DNA from 4 places in the Streptomyces sp. NPDC033221 genome. Region 1 is predicted to be linked to each of the others. Evidence: riboswitches for the same ligand, from Rfam matches in the RefSeq annotation. Region 1 holds a riboswitch; each other region holds the start of a gene.
The links. Region 1 has a riboswitch for cobalamin ahead of ACZ53K_RS30385 (CoA-acylating methylmalonate-semialdehyde dehydrogenase). Riboswitches for the same ligand answer to the same signal wherever they lie in the genome.
Positions count from the first base shown of each region.

Region 2: it holds a riboswitch for cobalamin, as region 1 does, so the genes downstream of both, ACZ53K_RS21360 (prenyltransferase/squalene oxidase repeat-containing protein) here and ACZ53K_RS30385 (CoA-acylating methylmalonate-semialdehyde dehydrogenase) in region 1, are expected to answer to the same signal.
Region 3: it holds a riboswitch for cobalamin, as region 1 does, so the genes downstream of both, ACZ53K_RS03785 (cobalamin biosynthesis protein) here and ACZ53K_RS30385 (CoA-acylating methylmalonate-semialdehyde dehydrogenase) in region 1, are expected to answer to the same signal.
Region 4: it holds a riboswitch for cobalamin, as region 1 does, so the genes downstream of both, ACZ53K_RS15550 (CbtB domain-containing protein) here and ACZ53K_RS30385 (CoA-acylating methylmalonate-semialdehyde dehydrogenase) in region 1, are expected to answer to the same signal.

Region 1 covers NZ_JBVIQN010000028.1:116,236-120,662, forward strand. The annotation lists gene ACZ53K_RS30380 (acyl-CoA dehydrogenase family protein) at 1-1,200, opposite strand, end outside; gene ACZ53K_RS30385 (CoA-acylating methylmalonate-semialdehyde dehydrogenase) at 1,206-2,705, opposite strand; cobalamin riboswitch at 2,914-3,087, opposite strand; gene ACZ53K_RS30390 (hypothetical protein) at 3,225-3,749, shown strand; gene ACZ53K_RS30395 (short-chain fatty acyl-CoA regulator family protein) at 3,773-4,427, opposite strand, start outside.
Region 2 covers NZ_JBVIQN010000015.1:149,714-154,140, forward strand. The annotation lists gene ACZ53K_RS21350 (CbiQ family ECF transporter T component) at 1-176, opposite strand, end outside; gene ACZ53K_RS21355 (SCO2322 family protein) at 149-892, opposite strand; gene ACZ53K_RS21360 (prenyltransferase/squalene oxidase repeat-containing protein) at 892-2,232, opposite strand; cobalamin riboswitch at 2,518-2,657, opposite strand; gene ACZ53K_RS21365 (MBL fold metallo-hydrolase) at 2,698-3,813, opposite strand; gene ACZ53K_RS21370 (aldehyde dehydrogenase) at 3,973-4,427, shown strand, end outside.
Region 3 covers NZ_JBVIQN010000002.1:386,837-391,263, reverse strand. The annotation lists gene ACZ53K_RS03795 (inorganic phosphate transporter) at 1-727, shown strand, start outside; gene ACZ53K_RS03790 (hypothetical protein) at 765-992, shown strand; cobalamin riboswitch at 1,192-1,338, shown strand; gene ACZ53K_RS03785 (cobalamin biosynthesis protein) at 1,470-2,477, shown strand; gene ACZ53K_RS03780 (cobyric acid synthase) at 2,533-4,128, shown strand; gene ACZ53K_RS03775 (putative cobaltochelatase) at 4,128-4,427, shown strand, end outside.
Region 4 covers NZ_JBVIQN010000010.1:55,981-60,407, reverse strand. The annotation lists gene guaD (guanine deaminase) at 1-561, opposite strand, end outside; gene ACZ53K_RS15560 (CAP domain-containing protein) at 894-1,493, shown strand; gene ACZ53K_RS15555 (CbtA family protein) at 1,658-2,419, opposite strand; gene ACZ53K_RS15550 (CbtB domain-containing protein) at 2,436-2,681, opposite strand; cobalamin riboswitch at 2,719-2,868, opposite strand; gene ACZ53K_RS15545 (histidine phosphatase family protein) at 2,994-3,584, shown strand; gene tsaD (tRNA (adenosine(37)-N6)-threonylcarbamoyltransferase complex transferase subunit TsaD) at 3,732-4,427, shown strand, end outside.

The DNA.
Region 1 (4,427 bases):
CCCCGCTCCGGCGCGGGCGCCGCCGTCCTTCGCCGCGGTCAGCCCACGGGCCACGATCAAGCGCATGATCTCGTTCGTCCCTTCCAGGATCTGGTGCACCCGAAGATCGCGGACGATCTTCTCCATGCCGTATTCACTCAGGTAGCCATAGCCGCCGTGCAGTTGCAGCGCACGGTCGGCGACGGAGTAGCCCGTGTCGGTGGAGAACCGTTTGGCCATCGCGCACAGCTGCGGCGCCTGCGGATCGGCCCGGTCCAGCGCCTCGGCCGCCTGCCGCACCAGCGCACGGGCGGCCGCCAGCTCGGTCGCCATGTCGGCGAGCCGGAACTGCAGTGCCTGCGCGTCCAGCAGCCGGCCCCCGAACGCCTCCCGGTCCGCGAGATACGCCTGCGCCGCGTGCAGCGCGCTCTGCCCGCCGCCGAGGGAGCAGGCGGCGATGCCGAGGCGGCCGCCGTTGAGGCCGCTCATCGCGATGCGGAAGCCGTCGCCCTCCGCGCCGAGCCGCCGGTCCGCGGGGATGCGGACCTCGTCGAGGATCACCTGCCGGGTCGGCTGCGCGTTCCAGCCCATCTTCTTCTCGTTGGCACCGAACGACAGCCCCGGATCGTCCCGCTCGACGACGAACGCCGAGATGCCGCCGGGCCCCTCCTCGCCGGTACGGGCCATCACCACGTACACCTGAGAGGCCCCGGCACCGGAGATGAACTGCTTCACGCCGGTCAGCACGTACGCGTCGCCGTCGCGCACCGCACGCGTGCGCAGCGCCGCCGCGTCCGATCCGGCACCCGGCTCGGTCAGGCAGTAGCTGCCCAGGTCGGCCATCGAGCACAGGCCCGGCAGCCAGCGGGTGCGCTGTGCGTCGTCGCCGTACCGGTCGATCATCCAGGCGACCATGTTGTGGATGGAGAGATAGCCCGCGATGGACGGGCAGGCGGTGGCCAGCACTTCGAAGACCAGCACGCCGTCCGCGCGGCTGAGCGCGGAGCCGCCGTGCTCCTCCCGTACGTAGATCCCGCCGAGCCCGAGCCCGGCGGCCTTGCGCAGCACGTCCACGGGGAAGTGCTTGTTTTGGTCCCAGGCCACGGCGTGCGGCGCGATGTGCTCCTGTGCGAAGTCCAGTGTCGTCTCGACGATGGCGAGCTGGTCCGCGGTGAGTGAGGTCAGCGAGGCAGCCGTGGTGGCGGTGGTCATGACGCTCATCGCGATCAGCCCATCGTCGGGATGGTGAAGCTCGCGCCCTCCTTGACCCCGGAGGGCCAGCGCGAGGTGACGGTCTTGGTACGGGTGTAGAAGCGGATCGCGTCCGGGCCGTGCTGGTTCAGGTCGCCGAAGCCGGACCGCTTCCAGCCGCCGAAGGTGTGGTACGCCACGGGCACCGGGATCGGCACGTTCACACCGATCATGCCGGTGTTCACCCGGCGGCTGAAGTCCCGCGCGGTGTCCCCGTCCCGGGTGAAGATGGCCACGCCGTTGCCGTACGGGTGCTCCGTGGGCAGCCGCAGCGCCTCCTCGTAGTCCGCCGCCCGTACCACCGACAGCACCGGGCCGAAGATCTCCTCCTGGTAGATCCGCATGTCCGGGGTGACCCGGTCGAAGAGCGACGCGCCCGCGAAGAAGCCGTTCTCGTGGCCGGGCAGCGTGAAGTCCCGCCCGTCGACGACCAGGTCGGCGCCTTCGGTGACGCCGAGGTCCACGTAGGCGCGGACCCGGCCCAGCGCGTCGCGGCTCACCAGCGGCCCGAAGTCGGCGTGCGGGTCGTCGGAGCGCCCGATGCGCAGCGTGCCGACCCGCTCCTTGAGCCGCGCCACCAGCGCGTCGGCGGTCTCCTCGCCCACCGGTACGGCGACCGAGATCGCCATGCAGCGCTCGCCCGCCGACCCGTACCCGGCGCCGAGCAGCGCGTCCACCACCTGGTCGAGGTCGGCGTCCGGCATCACGATCAGGTGGTTCTTGGCGCCGCCGAAGCACTGGGCGCGCTTGCCGTGCGCCGCGGCGGTCGCGTAGATGTGCGCGGCGACGGGCGTCGAGCCGACGAAGCCGAGCGCCTCGACGCGCGGGTCCTCCAGCAGCGTGTCCACCGACTCCTTGCCGCCGTGCACGACGTTGAGGATGCCCGGCGGCAGCCCCGCCTCCAGGAACAGTTCGGCCAGCCGCAGCGGCACCGAAGGAGCCCGCTCGGACGGCTTGAGGATGAACGCGTTCCCGCAGGCGATGGCCGGTGCGGCCTTCCACAGCGGGATCATCGCCGGGAAGTTGAACGGGGTGATCCCGGCCACCACCCCGATCGGACGGCGCAGCGAGTGCACGTCGATGCCGGTCCCGGCGTTGTCGGTGAACTCGCCCTTGAGCAGGTGCGGGATGCCGGCCGCGAACTCCACGACCTCCAGGCCGCGCTGGAGGTCGCCGTGCGCGTCCGGGACCGTCTTGCCGTGCTCGCTCGACAGCAGGCGGGCCAGCGCGTCCCGCTCACCCTCGACCAGGCGCAGGAAGGTGAGCAGCACGCGGGCGCGCCGCTGCGGGTTCCACTCGCCCCACTCCGGCTGGGCCGCCGCGGTGTCGGCGATCGCGGCCGTCGTCCCGGCCCGGTCCGCGAGCGGGACCCGGGCCTGCACGGTGCCGGTGTTGGGGTCGTACACATCGCCGTAGGCACCCGAGGTTCCCGGTACGTGCTCGCCGCCGATGAAGTGGGTCAGTTCTCGGACCATGAAAGGCCTGCTCTCGTCAGGTGAGATCCGGGGATGGCACGGCCGGGCACCCGGGCGGCGCGGATGGCGCGCGGACCGAGGGGCGGGGCCGTGGGACGCGAAAGGCGTGGAACCGTCAGCGCGCGGGCGGTGCCGCGGGCCGGGCCGGATCACCTGGGCTGTGGGTACGCACCGGTGCCATGCGTGTCTGCTCCATCCTCGTGGACAACACGGAACAACACCCACGGCCGGTATCCTGGCTCCCGGATCACCGCGCGCCGCCCGCCTTCCCGACCTCGCGCTCGTCAGTGGCGTGTTGCTCGGCGTCGCACTCCCCGGTCACAGTGGCGGGACCGCGCCGGTTTCGCACCGGCTTCCCTGCACCGCGGGCCTTCCTCACGAACATATAGTTGGACGTCCTAGTAAGTCCAGGGGGGTCAGGGGTGTAAGGGGGCGGAGTTCGGGGCCGTGCCTGGCGGCCGGGCCCGGAAATCCGGCGCGTAGGGTGGCGTCCGGGATCGCCGGGAGGGATGTACGGACATGAGCTTCACTCGGACGCTGCGTGCGGTGGGCGGCGCGGCGCTGGCGGGAGCGCTGCTCCTCGGTGCCGCGCCGGTCGCCGGGGCGGACCAGGCACGGGATGCCCGAGCGGCAATGACCCGGAACGTCGCCGCCGGCCCGGAGTACGCCCCCCTTGAGACGCCGCCCGAGGGCCAGGGGAAGGAGCAGCCGACCCCGAGCGCCGAGACCCGGGCCCGCTGGCAGCGGGAGGAAGACAACAGCAACTACCGCGCGGCCCTCGGCATCGTGGCCTTCTCGCTCATCGTCCTGCTGGTCGTCGGCGGGATCGTGGCGATCCTGCTGGTGCGGAAGCGGAAGAAGCGCAACGGTCCGCCGCCTGGCGGCTGCCCCGGCGCACCCGTCCCCTATCAGCAGCCCGGCCCTTACGCGCAGTTCGGTGCGCCGGGTGGTTACCCGCCGCAGCCGGGCCCGTATCAGCAGCCCGGTCCACACCAGCAGCCCGGTACGCCGAGCGGCTACCCGCAGGTTCCCCCGCAGCAGTAGCGGAGGGGCGGGAGGGCGTACGGCTACGGCGTCTCCCGCACCGGATACGGCACGAACGTGCTGCTGTTCTCGTCGATCGCCAGCGGCCGGCCGAGCGGCGGTACGGCGCGCTGCGGGCACTCCAGCCGTTCGCAGACCCGGCAGCCCATGCCGATGGGGGTGGCGGCCGCGGCGTTGTCCAGGTCGAGGCCGTCGGAATAGACCAGCCGGGACGCATGCCTGATCTCGCAGCCCAGGCCGATCGCGAAGGTCTTGCCGGGGTCGCCCCAGCCGCCGCGGTGCCGAGTGACCGTGCGGGCCGTCCACAGGTAGCGGCGGCCGTCCGGCATCGCCGCGATCTGCACATGGATGCGGCTGGGGGCGGTGAACGCCTCGTAGACGTTCCACAGCGGGCAGGTGCCGCCGGCCCGGGAGAAGTGGAAGCCGGTGGCGGACTGCCGCTTGGACATGTTGCCGGCCCGGTCGACGCGTACGAACGAGAACGGCACCCCGCGCCGGCGCGGGCGTTGCAGGGTGCTCAGCCGGTGGCACACCGTCTCGTACCCGAGGCCGAAGCGGTCGGTCAGCCGCTCGATGTCGTACCGCAGCTCCTCGGCGGCGGCGTGGAACGGGCCGTACGGCAGCACCAGCGCCGCCGCGAAGTAGTTGGCGACGCCGATCCGGGCCAGCGACCAGGCC
Region 2 (4,427 bases), on a different contig from region 1:
GCGACGACGTATCCGGCGACACCGATCAGCAGGGCCAGCAGCAGCGGATTGGTCGTCCGGGACGCCGCGGCGGCCAGGCCCAGCGCCCACAGCCACCAGGCGCCGGCGTGCAGCGCGGTGGAGCGGGTGGCGCGGGGGGCGCGGGCGCTCACCGGCGGCGCCGGCGGGCCTGCCACCCGGCCGCCGTGCCCAGGACGACCACGGCGGCGATGCCGGTGACCAGTCCGGCGGAGGGGCCGCCCGAGTCGTCCTCGTCCGCCTGCTCCTCGGAGTCCCCGGGCTGCCGCGAGGCGGAGGCCGAACCGGAACCGGATCCCGGCCCCGCTTTCTCCGCGCACCCTGCCTTCGGGTATCCGGCGATCGCGCACAGCAGCGCGTTCGCGTCGTACCGCAGCGGCTTCGCGACGGCGGCCAGCGCGTCACCGGCCGTGCCGTCCTCGGGCAGCGGTACGCACTCCGTGCGTACCGGCGGCGGGTTCTCCCCGGCCGCGGCCTCCGCCTTCGTGCCGAAGTCGAGGACCAGACCGACGCGCTTCCTGCCGTCCTGGGCAGGGGTCTTCCCGCAGATCGCGTCGAAGTCCGCGGCGTGACGCGGCTTGCCGGCCGCCGCCGCGTCGGAGCCGACGGTGAAGCGGAAGCCCGTCACGGCACCGTCCCGGGGGCGGCTGGTGGCCGGCCCTTCGGTCGCGTACGACCAGCCGCCGTCACCGGACGCGGGAGCGTTGGCGGCGGGGCCGTCCCAGAAGGACCAGTAGCGGTACTCCTGGGCCTGGGCGGGCGCCGCGCCCAGGCCCGTGACCGTACCGGCCAGGACCAGGGCGCCGAGGAGGCGGGCGGAGCGGGACCGCGGCGGACGCCGCATCGGGGGCCGCCGCATCAGGGGGCGCTGCATCAGAGGTCGTTCTTCTTCCGGCGGCCGCTGAGCAGGAAGCCGACGCCCACGCACGCGACGAACACGATGCCGAAGATCCACCACACGCCGGAGCCCTGCTCGTCCTTGTCCTGCGCGTCCTTCTCGGGCGCGGCGGACGGCGCGGAGCTGCCGGCGGGCTTGGGGCCGGTGGCGTTCAGCTGCGCGACCAGGTCGGCGCCGCCGAAGTGGCGCGGGTCGGCGCCCGCGGCGTGCGCGGCGAGCACCAGCTGCGCGTACGCGGCCGGGCCGGCCTCCTTGGCCCAGTTCGCGGAGTTCTTCTCCAGCCACTGCAGCGGCTTCCGCGCGGCGGCACCGTGCCCGCCGGCGGCGAGCGCCACGACGGTGTCGGCGGTGTTGCCGACGTCGGGCTGGTCCCCGGCGCCGGGCATCGCGGACTTCAGGTGCTGGCCGCTCGCGTCGAGCACCGAGACCAGGTAGGCGGCGCCGCCCTCGGCGGCCTGCTTCGGGTCGCGCCCGGCGTCCTTGTCCTCGGCGCAGCCGAGCGGCTTGACCGGCTTGTCGGCGGTCTTGCCCGCCGGGTCCACCACGAACCCGTCACCCAGCCCGCCGAGCACGGCGGCGGCCGTGGCGTCCGCGTTCGGGGCCAGCGCGCCGTCCTTGGGCTGGAAGGCGAACGCGCCGCGCTCCCCTTCCTTCGCAGCGCAGCCGAGCTGGAAGGCGACCAGCGCGTCGTACGGGGACTTGCCGCCCTTCTGCACGGATTCCGGCTTCTGGCCCGCCGCCTTGAGCGCGCCGATCACCACGGAGGTGGAGTTGGCGTCGCTGGGGGAGCCGGCCATCGACGGCCAGCCGCCGTCGTCGTTCTGCACCGACTTCAGCCACTTCACGGCCTTCTGTACGACGTCGTCGTGCCCGCCGAGCGCGGCCAGCGCCTGTACCGCGGCACCCGTCTGGTTGGTGTCCCGCATCGTCTTCTCGTCACACGCCTTGGCCGGGTCGGCGCGGTAGGCACCGAAGGCGCCGTCGGAGCACTGCTGCCCGGCGAGCCAGTCGACGCCCGTCACCGAGGGGCGCACGCCCACGGTGCGCTGCGCGAGGAGGGCCAGCGACTGCCGCCACACGCCGTCGTACTGCGGGTCCTTGGTGCCGTACAGCCCGTCGGGCAGCTTCGACGCCTTGGCGGCCGGCGCGGGGGAGTCGGCGGCCGCCACGGGGGCACCGGCCGCGCACAGCACGGCGGCCCCGGCCAGCGCCGCGGCGGCGCGGCGCGCCAGGGCGGCGAAGGTGGGGGCCGTGGAAGCCGTGGGGGCCAGGGGAGCCCTGGGAGTCAGGGAAGCCTGGGAAGCCGTGGTGGCCATCGGGTCGGTGCCTCTCGGGTCGGTTCGCCGCGGTGGGTCTGCGGTGGGTCGGTGGCGCATGCTGCGGTGGGTGCGCAGCCGCACTCGGACGCCCCGCCGCCCGCCGATCGTGATCGGCCGCGGTGGCACCGGGCTCAGCTCCGCATACCTCGACGGTGCCGCGCACCGGTCGTCCGCGCGAGGAGGCGCGGCCTTGCGGTGGCGGGAGCCTTGGTCGTGCCCCAGCGGGTGCTCCGGCTCATCGGGCGTACGGAACCCGGTGCGGGCGGCCGGGCGCGGGACCTGCCGGAGGTCCCGGCGGCGGCCGGTGTGCCGGTGCCGTACGTCCCGATTCACGGTTGCGGGTCAGCGCCGGATTTCCACCGGCTTCCCCCGTTCGGGCACAAGATGAAATTGTCTCGCACACCTTAACCGGCGGGTAGGGGGAGCCCCGGGCACGGGCTGCCCGGGGCTCCCGTCAGCCCCTCACACCGCCCGGTACCTGACCGGCTCCGCCCCCGACGTCCCCGAGGACCCCGGCACCGCCTCCGCCAGCCCCAGCCGGACCAGCCGCCGCAGATGCGCCTCCGCCTCCGAGACCGCGATGGTCCGCGACCCGTACGGAATCCGCTCCCACGGCCGGTTCCACTCCATGGCCTCGGCGAGCTGCCACGGTGTGCGGGGTACGGCGAGCAGCGCGCGCAGCCCGGCGAGCCGCTCCTCGTGGTGGGCGAGCAGCTCGCGTACCCGGCCCGCCGCGTCCGTGAAGGCGTGCTGGTGGGCGGGGAGCACTTCGGCGGGCGCGAGCCGGGCGACGCGTTCCAGGGAGGCCAGATAGTCACCGAGGGGATCGCCGGGCGTGGCCGCTCCCGATGCCCCTCCCGACGCCTCGTCCGGGTCCTCGTACAGCCCGATGTGCGGGCTGATGCCCGGCAGCAGGTGGTCGCCGGAGAAGAGCCGGCCGTGGCCGGGCCGCCGCGCCGGATGCTCCTCCTCCAGGTGCAGGCACACATGGCCGGGCGTGTGACCGGGTGTCCAGACGGCGCGCAGCCGGCGGCCCGGCAGGTCGAGGAGCGCGCCGGGGGCGATCTCGCGGTCGGGCAGCGCGGCCCGCTGCCCGGGGAGGTCGCGTACCTGACCCTTGGCGCGCGCCCGGCGCAGGGGTGCCAGGTGGCTGTCGGGTGCGCCGGCCGCGGTCAGCTTGGCGATCAGGTAATCCAGCCACCGGCCGGGTTCGGCCTCCCGGGTGCGGCGTACGACGGCGGTGTCCGCCGCGTGCATGGCGATCCACGCGCCGGACGCCTCCCGCACGCGGGCGGAGAGACCGTGGTGGTCGGGGTGGTGGTGCGTGATGAGGACGCCGTACAGGTCGGTGACCTCGAAGCCGCAGGCGGTGATTCCGGCGGTCAGGGTGTCCCAGGCGTCCGGGTCGTCCCACCCGGTGTCCACGAGGACCGGTCCGCTGCCGGTCTCCAGGAGGTGGACGAGGGTGTGGCCGAGCGGGTTGTCCGGTATGGGGACGGCGATCGACCACACGCCGCCCCGGTGGTCGGTCACCCGGGGCCCGCCCTCCGCCGTCCCGGTCCGGGCTGCTGCCGTCATCCGCCGCACCTCCGCTTCCGCGCGGACGGGCCGCGCCCCCCGTGCCGGGCATTGCCCAGCATAACTAGAACTGGTATCAGTCCTGATGCGGCGTCAGAAACTTTTCGCACGGCCCCCGTACGTGAGCACCCACCGGTCGACCCGCAGGAGGCGGCAGCCATGAGCGCACTCGTCGAGTACGGACAGCTCTACATAGGCGGCGAGTTCGCCGACCCGGCCGGCGGCGGCACCATCGAGGTGGTCTCGCCGCACACCGAGCAGGTCATCGGCCGGGTGCCGCACGCCTCGCGGACCGATGTGGACCGGGCCGTCTCCGCCGCCCGGGCCTCCTTCGGCTCCGGGGCGTGGGCGGATGCGCCGCTCGCCGAGCGGATCGCGGTGGTCACCCGTATCAAGGACGCCTTCGCCGTACGGAGCGAGGAGATCGCCGGGGTCATCAGCGCCGAGAACGGCACCCCGTACACCTCCGGCGTGATGGTGCAGGCGCTGGCCGCGATGATGGCGTGGGACGCGGCGCTCACCGTGGCCCGCGACTTCCCGTTCGAGGAGCGCCGGGCCGGTGCGCTCGGGCCGCTGCTGGTGCGGCGCGAGCCGGTGGGCGTGGTGGCGGCCGT
Region 3 (4,427 bases), on a different contig from region 1:
GATCACCGGCGGCGTCGTCGCCCCGCACGCGGACCCGCCGCTGTGGGTCATCGCCTCGGCCGGTGTGGCCATCGCGCTCGGCACGTACCTGGGCGGCTGGCGGATCATCCGCACGATGGGCAAGGGCATCACCGACATCCAGCCGCCGCAGGGCTTCGCCGCCCAGACCGGCGCGGCGGCCACCATCCTGGCCTCCTCCCACCTCGGCTTCGCACTCTCCACCACCCAGGTCTGCTCCGGCGCGGTCATGGGCTCCGGTCTGGGCCGCAAGGGCGGCGTGGTGCGCTGGTCCACGGCGGGCCGGATGGCCGCCGCCTGGGGCCTGACACTGCCGGCCGCCGGTCTGGTCGCGGCGGGCGCCGCGCTCCTGGCCGACCAGGGCGACTGGGGCATCGCGACCGTCGCCGTCCTGGCGCTCGCCGTCTGCGGCGCGATCTGGGTGGCGTCCCGCCGCAAGCCGGTGGACCACACCAACGTCAACGAGGGTCCGGCCGCGGAGCCCGCGGGGGTCGTCACCGCGGCCCTGCAGGCGGTCTCGCCGCCGCCCGCGGGCCCGGTCGTGTCCGTACCCGCGACGGCCGTCGTCACGGTCCCCGCGCCGGTGATGGCCGAAGCGCCGCTCGCCGACCCGGTCGGCGGCACCCCGGTGATCGCCGATCCGGTGGCCGCCCACCCGCACGAGCCGCACGCCCAGCGCCGCGCCAAGGCCGGCTCGGCCGCCGGCTGATCCGGCCGTACGGCTCCCACGAAGGAACGAGAACACCATGAGCATCGACTGGGCGGCTCTCGGCCAGGTCTTCGGCGTCACGCTGTTCGTGACGGTCGGGATCGTGGGCCTGTTCACCCTCGGCATCGTCGGCACGTCCCGCAAACCGCAGACGGAGGGCGCGCCGACCACCGGCGGCACTGTGGCGCGGACCGGGGCGTACGTCTGCTTCGCGCTGTGCGCGGCGGCCGTGGCGTACGGCATCTATCTGATCGTCGCCGCCTGACCCGTCGGGACGGCACCCGGGGCGTCCGGTGGCCGTGGCATCCCCGCCACGGCCGCCGGGCGCCCTTCGCCGCGTCCCGGGCACCGCGCTCCTGTGTCCTTGGACACAGGCGCCGGCGCGGGCCCGCGCCGCAGGTCAAGCGCGAGTTGACGGGCTTCGCGGAGCGTGGTGGACTGCCGGAGCCATTCGGCGACAGATGAGGAAGTCCGGTGAGAATCCGGCGCGGTCCCGCCACTGTCACCGGGGAGCGCCCCTCCACCAAGGGCCACGGTCCGCGTCCCGCGACGCACGATTCCGTACGGACTGGAAGGCCGGGGGAAGCGCCGATCCGGGGAGCCAGGAGACTCTCGTCGCCGTATCCGTCGAACCAGGGCGCGGACCCTGAGTGAGGACCCACCGCCATGCCCGGCCGCAGTTCGAGATCTTCCGGACCTTCCCGCGTACTGCCCCTCCGAGGCACGACGGCGGTCTGATCCGATGCGTGCCGAACACGCCGGCTACGCGTGCGGCGCGGCCCTCGGCTTCCTCGGCGACCTGGCCGTGGGCGATCCCCGGCGCGGTCACCCCGTGGCCGCCTTCGGGCGGGCCGCGGCCGCCGTGGAACGCCGCCTGTGGCGCGACCACCGCGGGCGCGGCGCCCTGCACACCGCGCTGCTCGCGGGCGGTACCGCCGCCGGCGCCGCGCTGCTGGACCGCGCCGTGCGCCGCTCCCCCGCCGCCTTCCCCGCCTCCGTCGCGCTGACCGCCGCCGCCACCTGGGCCGTCCTGGGCGGCACCTCGCTGGGCCGCGAGGCGCGGGCCGTCGGCGGCGCGCTCGCTGCGGGCGACCTCGACGTGGCGCGCGAGCGGCTGCCGCACCTGTGCGGCCGCGATCCGCAGGCCCTGGACGGGCAGCAGATGGCGCGCGCGGTGGTCGAGTCCGTCGCCGAGAACACCTCGGACGCGGTGGTCGGCGCCCTCGTGTGGGGCGCGGTCGCCGGGGTGCCGGGGCTGCTGGCCTTCCGTGCCGTCAACACGCTGGACGCGATGGTGGGGCACAAGTCGCCGCGCTATCGCCGTTTCGGGTGGGCTTCGGCCCGGCTCGACGACGTGGCCGGCTTCCCCGGCTCGCGGCTGACCGCCACGCTGGCGGTGCTGGCCGGGCCGGACCGGCGGGGCGCGCTGCGCGCCTGGCGGCAGGACGGCCCGTCGCACCCGAGCCCGAACGCGGGTCCGGTGGAGGCCGCGTTCGCCGGGGCGCTGGGTGTACGGCTGGGCGGCACGCTGGCGTACGGCGGGCGGGTCGAACACCGGCCGGTGCTCAACGGCGCCGCCGGGCGGCCCGTCGCGGTGCCGGACATCGAGCGGGCCGTGACACTGTCGCGCCGGGTGGGCGCGCTGGCCCTGGCGGCCACGGTCGCGGGCCGGCTGGCCGTCGGGGCGGTACGCCGTTCCGGTGGGGCCGGGGCGGTACGGCGGGCCCGTACGGCCGGGAGGGTCAAGTGAGCAGCAACGTGCGGACGGCGAGGAGTGCCACGTGAACGGACCGGGTCGAGCACCGCTGGGCGGCGGGCTGCTGGTGGCGGGCACCACGTCCGACGCGGGCAAGAGTGTGGTGACGGCGGGCATCTGCCGCTGGCTGGCCCGTAAGGGCGTCAAGGTAGCGCCCTTCAAGGCTCAGAACATGTCGCTGAACTCGTTCGTGACGCGCGAGGGCGCGGAGATCGGACGGGCGCAGGCCATGCAGGCCGCGGCGGCGCGCGTCGAGCCGAGCGCGCTGATGAATCCGGTGCTGCTGAAGCCGGGCAGTGACCGCAGCAGCCAGGTCGTGCTGATGGGCAAGCCGGTGGGCGAGCTGAGCGCGCGCGGCTACCACGCGGGCCGCCAGGAGCAGTTGCTCGGTACGGTCACGGACTGCCTCCAAGAGCTGCGGCGGACGCACGACGCGGTGATCTGCGAGGGCGCGGGCAGCCCCGCGGAGATCAACCTGCGGCGTACCGACATCGTGAACATGGGCATCGCGCGGGCCGCGCGGATACCGGCCCTGGTGGTCGGCGACATCGACCGGGGCGGGGTGTTCGCCTCCTTCTTCGGCACCACGGCGCTGCTGTCCCCGGAGGACCAGGCGCTGGTCGCGGGCTATCTCGTCAACAAGTTCCGGGGCGATGTGACGCTGCTGGAGCCGGGCCTGGAGATGCTGAAGGAGCTGACCGGGCGGCCCACGCTCGGGGTGCTGCCGTTCACGCACGGCCTGGGCATCGACGAGGAGGACGGGCTGCGGGTGTCGCTGCGCGGCGCGGTCCGCGAGAGTGTCGTCGCGCCGCCGCACGGCGCCGACGTGCTGCGGGTCGCGGTGGCCGCCGTACCGCTGATGTCGAACTTCACGGACGTGGACGCGCTGGCCGCCGAACCGGGCGTCGTGGTGCGCTTCGTGGACCGCCCCGAGGAACTGGCCGACGCCGACCTCGTCGTCCTGCCCGGCACCCGCGGCACCGTCCGCGCGCTCCAGTGGCTGCGCGAGCGCGGCATCGCGGACGCGGTCCGGCGGCGGGCCGCAGAAGGGCGCCCGGTGCTCGGCATCTGCGGCGGCTTCCAGATGCTGGGCGAACAGATCGAGGACGAGGTCGAGTCCAAGGCCGGGACCGTGGACGGGCTGGGCCTGCTGCCCGTACGCGTACGGTTCGCGGCGGAAAAGACCCTGGCCCGGCCGGCCGGCGAGGCGCTGGGCGAGCCGGTCGAGGGCTACGAGATCCACCACGGCGTCGCCGAGGTCACCGGCGGGGAGCCCTTCCTGGAAGGCTGCCGGTCCGGCGCGGTCTGGGGCACCCACTGGCACGGCTCCCTGGAGAGCGACGGTTTCCGGCGGGCGTTCCTGCGGCGGGTGGCCGCCGACGCGGGCCGCGCGTTCGTCCCGGCGCCGGACACCGGCTTCGGCGCGCTGCGCGAGGAGCAGCTGGACCGGCTGGGCGACCTGATCGAGGAGCACGCGGACACGGAGGCGCTGCTGCGGCTCATCGAGGACGGGGTGCCCGCGGGGCTGCCATTCGTGCCGCCGGGGGCACCGTCCATACCGCCACCGCCCCGCGACCCGGCCACACCCGGCGCGGTCTCCCCCGCGCCCGCACACCGCACGTCCCTCGAAGGGGGTACTCCTTAATGGCATCGGTCCCTTACCCGTTCACCGCGGTCGTCGGCATGTCCGACATGCGGCTGAGCCTGCTGCTCAACGCCATCTCGCCGGCCATCGGCGGGGTGCTCGTCCGCGGCGAGAAGGGCACCGCGAAGTCGACGATCGTGCGGGGCCTGACGGCGCTGATGCCGGACGTCCCCGTCGTCACCGGCTGCCGCTTCTCCTGCGACCCCGCCGCGCCCGACCCGGCCTGCCCGGACGGCCCGCACGAGGCGGCCGGCGCCGAGGAGCGCCCGGCCCGCATGGTCGAACTCCCCGTCGGCGCC
Region 4 (4,427 bases), on a different contig from region 1:
CATCAGGACCTTGCCCACGGCGATGCGCAGGTCGCGCCGCGTCGCCTCTTCGAACAGGGCGTCGGCCGAGCCGGGGTGTACGGAGGCGAAGGCCAGCGCCGTGGTGGTGCCGTTGCGCAGCAGTTCGTCGCAGAAGGAGGCGGCGACGCGCCGGGCGTACGCGTCGTCGGCGAAGCGCTCCTCGGATACGTAGGTGTGCTCCAGCCAGTCGGGCAGTTGGGCACCGAAGCCGGCGATGGCGTCCTTCTGGACGTAGTGCGTATGGGCGTCGACGAAGCCCGCGGTGATGAGGTGGCCCGGGTAGTGGACGGGTTCGGTGCCGGCCGGCAGCCGGTCGCGGGTGTCGGCGTACGGGCCCGCGGCGATGATGCGGCCGCCCTCGCAGATCAGCAGTCCGTCGGGGTCGTGGACGAGGGCTTCGGTGTTGCCGGTGCGGAAGGGGTCGGCGCGGAAGTGGACGAGGGGGCCGCGTACGGCCGAGACCGAGGCGGGGGTGGAAGGGGCTGGAGTGGAAGGGGTGGGGGCGGGGGTTGGGGTGGGGGTGGGCGTGCTGGTGGTCATGTGCGGGCGGGTACCCGTTCCGGGCGGGGATGCATCTGGCGTACGTCAGCGGGGCGGCCGTCCCGTACAGCCGAACGGGTCGGGTATCGGCCGTGGGCGACAGAGACGGGGGCGGGGACGGCAAGACTGTCACCGGGCCGGCTGCCGGGGACGGCGCCGGCCGGGTGACGACCGGTCGCCACAACCGTCGACTGTCGAGGAACAGGGGCCGAATGGGCGGGAGTACGGGCAGGAGTGCGGACGGGAGCGCAGGTAGGGATGTGGGTAGGGGTGCAGGCAGGGCTGTAGGCAGGGGGGCTGGCCGGCGGGCGGGGTGGTACGCGGTACGGGCGGTGGTGGCGGTGCTGGTCCTGGCGGGGCTCACGGTGGGCGGTGCCGCCGTCGCGACGCCTCCGGGCGAGCGCCCCGGGCTGCCGGACGCCGCGTACTCCGCGCTCTCGGCACATAGGGCACTACCGGCGCACCCGGCCCTGACGTCACCCGCTGCCCCGGCCGCACGCACGCTCCGGGCGCCGGGCTTCGCCCACCTTCCCCGTAACGTCGAAGCGACCAGGGCGGCCGTCATCCGGCTGGTCAACCGTGAGCGGCGGAAGGCCGGCTGCCGTCCCGTACGGGCGCACCGTACGGTCACCGAGGCCGCGCAGCGGCACAGCGACCACATGGCCCGCGAGGGCTCACTCTCGCACCGGGAGCGCGGCGGCTCGGGGCCCGGCAGCCGGCTCTCGGCCGTCGGTTACGACTGGCGCCGCGCGGGCGAGGACATCGCGCGCGGCCAGCGTGGGGCCACGGAGGTCGTCCGGGCGTGGATGCGCAGCCCGGAGCACCGGGTGGTGCTGGCCGACTGCGCGTTCCGGCACGCGGGGGTGGGCATCAACAACGGCACCGACGACCGCGGCCCTTGGTGGACGCTGCTGCTGGCCCGGCCCGCCTGAGCGGCACGACCAGCCGACCGGACTGCGATACGTACGGCTCCGGGTACGGGTGACGAGGTACGGGTGACGAGGTACGGGGGGCGAGGCACGGGCTCCGGGGAACGCGATGCGCAATGCGCGACACGGAGATTCCCCGCACCCCAGAGCCCCGCCAGCCCCCCACCTCACCCCGCCGACGAAACAGCACCCCCGCCCGCCGCACGCGAAGCGGCCCCCGCCCGTACCCCCGCAGCCCGCTCCGCCAGTTCGCCGAAGAGCAGCCCGAAGGCGGTCCACATGGCGAGCTGGATGCCGAGGGCGGAGAGCCGGAACTTCCACAGCAGCAGGGCGGGGAAGTCCGCCGGGAGTTCGTTGACGGCCGGCAGGAACGCGTAGGCGAGACCGACGGCCACGGCGAAGGCGGTCAGGGCGGCGACCGTCGCGTACCAGTTGCCCAGGCGGGGCGCGAGCCGCTTGCCGAGGATGACCGCGGCGACGGTCAGTAGCACGCTGAGGGCGATCATCAGGAAGTACAGCGTGGTGCGTTTGCCGATGGAGTCGGGGTCGCCGACGGACGGCGGGTTGGCCGGGTACTTCAGGAACGGTACGAGGTAGACGGCGGCGAACACGGCGCCGGCGAGCAGCAGGGCGGTGGCGCGCGGGCCGAAGCGGCCGGCGCGCCCGAGCACGAAGCAGTAGGCCAGGGCGGCGATCCCGCCCAGCGCGACGCCGTACACCAGGACGCCGGTGGCCAGGCCGGCGGTGGACTGCACCGTGCGGCTGACGACCTCGGCCTCGTGTTCGTGGGCGTGCGCGTCCTCGAACGCGATGGCGGCGTCGACCTGCGGTTCGCCCAGGAGGTAGGCGACGAGCAGGGCGAGCAGGCCGGCGGCGAGGCCGGCCAGCATGCCGCGCACCAGGAGGGATCTGACGGTGGCGGAGTTCATGTGCGGATTCCCCCGGTCAGTGGCAGGGGAAGCCGAGCAGGTGGCGTCCGTCGTGGACCCACTCGTGCACGTCGGTGCCGGAGAGGAGGGAGGTGGCGCCCTGTTCGGCACCGACGAAGTAGAGCAGGACGAGCATGAGGATGCCGCCGAAGACCGCCCACGGCAGGACCGTCCTGATCGGCAGCGTGACGGGTGCGGCGGACGGGATGGCCGGGGCTGATGCGGCGGGGCCGGTGGTCGGCGGTACGGCGGACTGGGCCATGGCGGAACCTCCTGGGGGAACTCGCGTCCCGGTCGGTGGGAGTCGTAACGACAGGACGGGTCTGGCTCACCCGTCGGTCCCGTACTCCGTACGGGCCCGGTCCGGGCTCACAGTGGCGCGACCGCGCCGGGATTCCACCGGCTTCCGTCATGTCATCGTCAATATCATCGGGAACGTACCGCGTGGCGGCGGCGGGGAAAAGGCCCCGCGGGCGGGCGAGCGGATGCACGGCGGCGGTCGCGCGCCCCTCTGTTGCCCTTGTGCGCCATCAGGTTTTCCGCGACGGAAGAGGTGCCCATGACAACTCGGGTGATGTTGCTCTCACCCTCCTTCGACGACGCCCTGCGCACGGTGCGCTTCCCGGCCGACGAACCGCTGACGCCGGACGGGCTGCGCCGGGCCCGCGCCGTACGCGCCGCGGCCGCCGCCCTGCCCGCCGACCGAGCCCTGACCTCCCCTTCCGCGCGCTGCAGGGAGACGGCCGAGGCGCTCGGCCTGCGGGCGGTCCCGGACGCGGGCGCGGCGGGCTGCGCGATGGGCCGCTGGCGGGGCCTGGCCCTGGAGGACGTGCTGGCCGCCGAGCCCGCGGCAGTCGGGGCCTGGCTGTCCGACGCGGACAGCGCGCCGCACGGCGGCGAGACGCTGGCGCAGCTGCTGGGCCGGGTGGCGGACTGGCTGGCGGGCCTCGCGGCTGAGGGCGGCCGGGTCGTGGCCGTAGTGGAGCCGGACGTCGTACGTGCGTCCGTGGTGTGTGCGCTGGGGGCCCCGCCCTCGTCCTTCTGGCGGGTGGACGTACCGCCGCTGGCCGTGACGGTGCTGAGCGGGCGGGACAGGCGGTGGAACGTCCGGATGGCGGCGGAACTCGGGCAGGGGGCGGCGCCCCAGGCGCCCCAGGCGCCCTAAGGGAGCGCGCGCACCGCCGTATCCTGGACGGAAACGGTTATTGCACACGACTCGCAATAACGAATCCGGCGGGAACGAATCCGGCGGGAACCGGGTACCAGGAATCAGGAACGAAGGAGCGGTGCGGTGTCATCTCCAGGCTCTCCAGTGGTGCTGGGGATCGAGTCCTCCTGCGACGAGACCGGGGCAGGCCTCGTCCGGGACGGGCGGCTGCTCGGGCACGCGGTGGCGTCCAGCATGGACGAGCACGCGCGCTACGGCGGCGTCGTACCGGAGATCGCGGCCCGCGCGCACGTGCACTCCCTCACGCCCGTCGTCCGCCGCGCCCTCGACGAGGCGAACCTGACCAAGGCCGACATCGGCGCGGTGGCCGTGACCACCGGCCCCGGCCTGTCGGGCGCCCTCCAGGTCGGCCTGGCCGGTGCCAAGGGCCTGGCGTACGGGCTGGGCGTGCCGCTGTACGGCGTGCACCACCTCGCCGGGCACGTCGCCGCCGACACCCTGGAGCACGGCCCGCTGCCCGACCCCTGCATGGTGCTGATCGTGTCCGGCGGGCACACGTCCCTCCTCCTCGTACGGGACCTGGCACGCGACCCGATCGTGCACCTCGGCGACACCCTCGACGACGCGGCCGGGGAGTGCTTCGACAAGGTCGCGCGGGTCTTCGGCCTGCCGTACCCGGGCGGTCCCGCGATCGACCGGGCCGCGCGCGAGGGCGACCCGAAGGCCGTCGCGTTCCCGCGTCCGCTGACCGGGCCGCGCGACGACCCGTACGGCTTCTCCTTCTCCGGCCTCAAGACGGCCGCCGCGCGCTGGGCCGAACGGCACACCGGCGGCGAACTG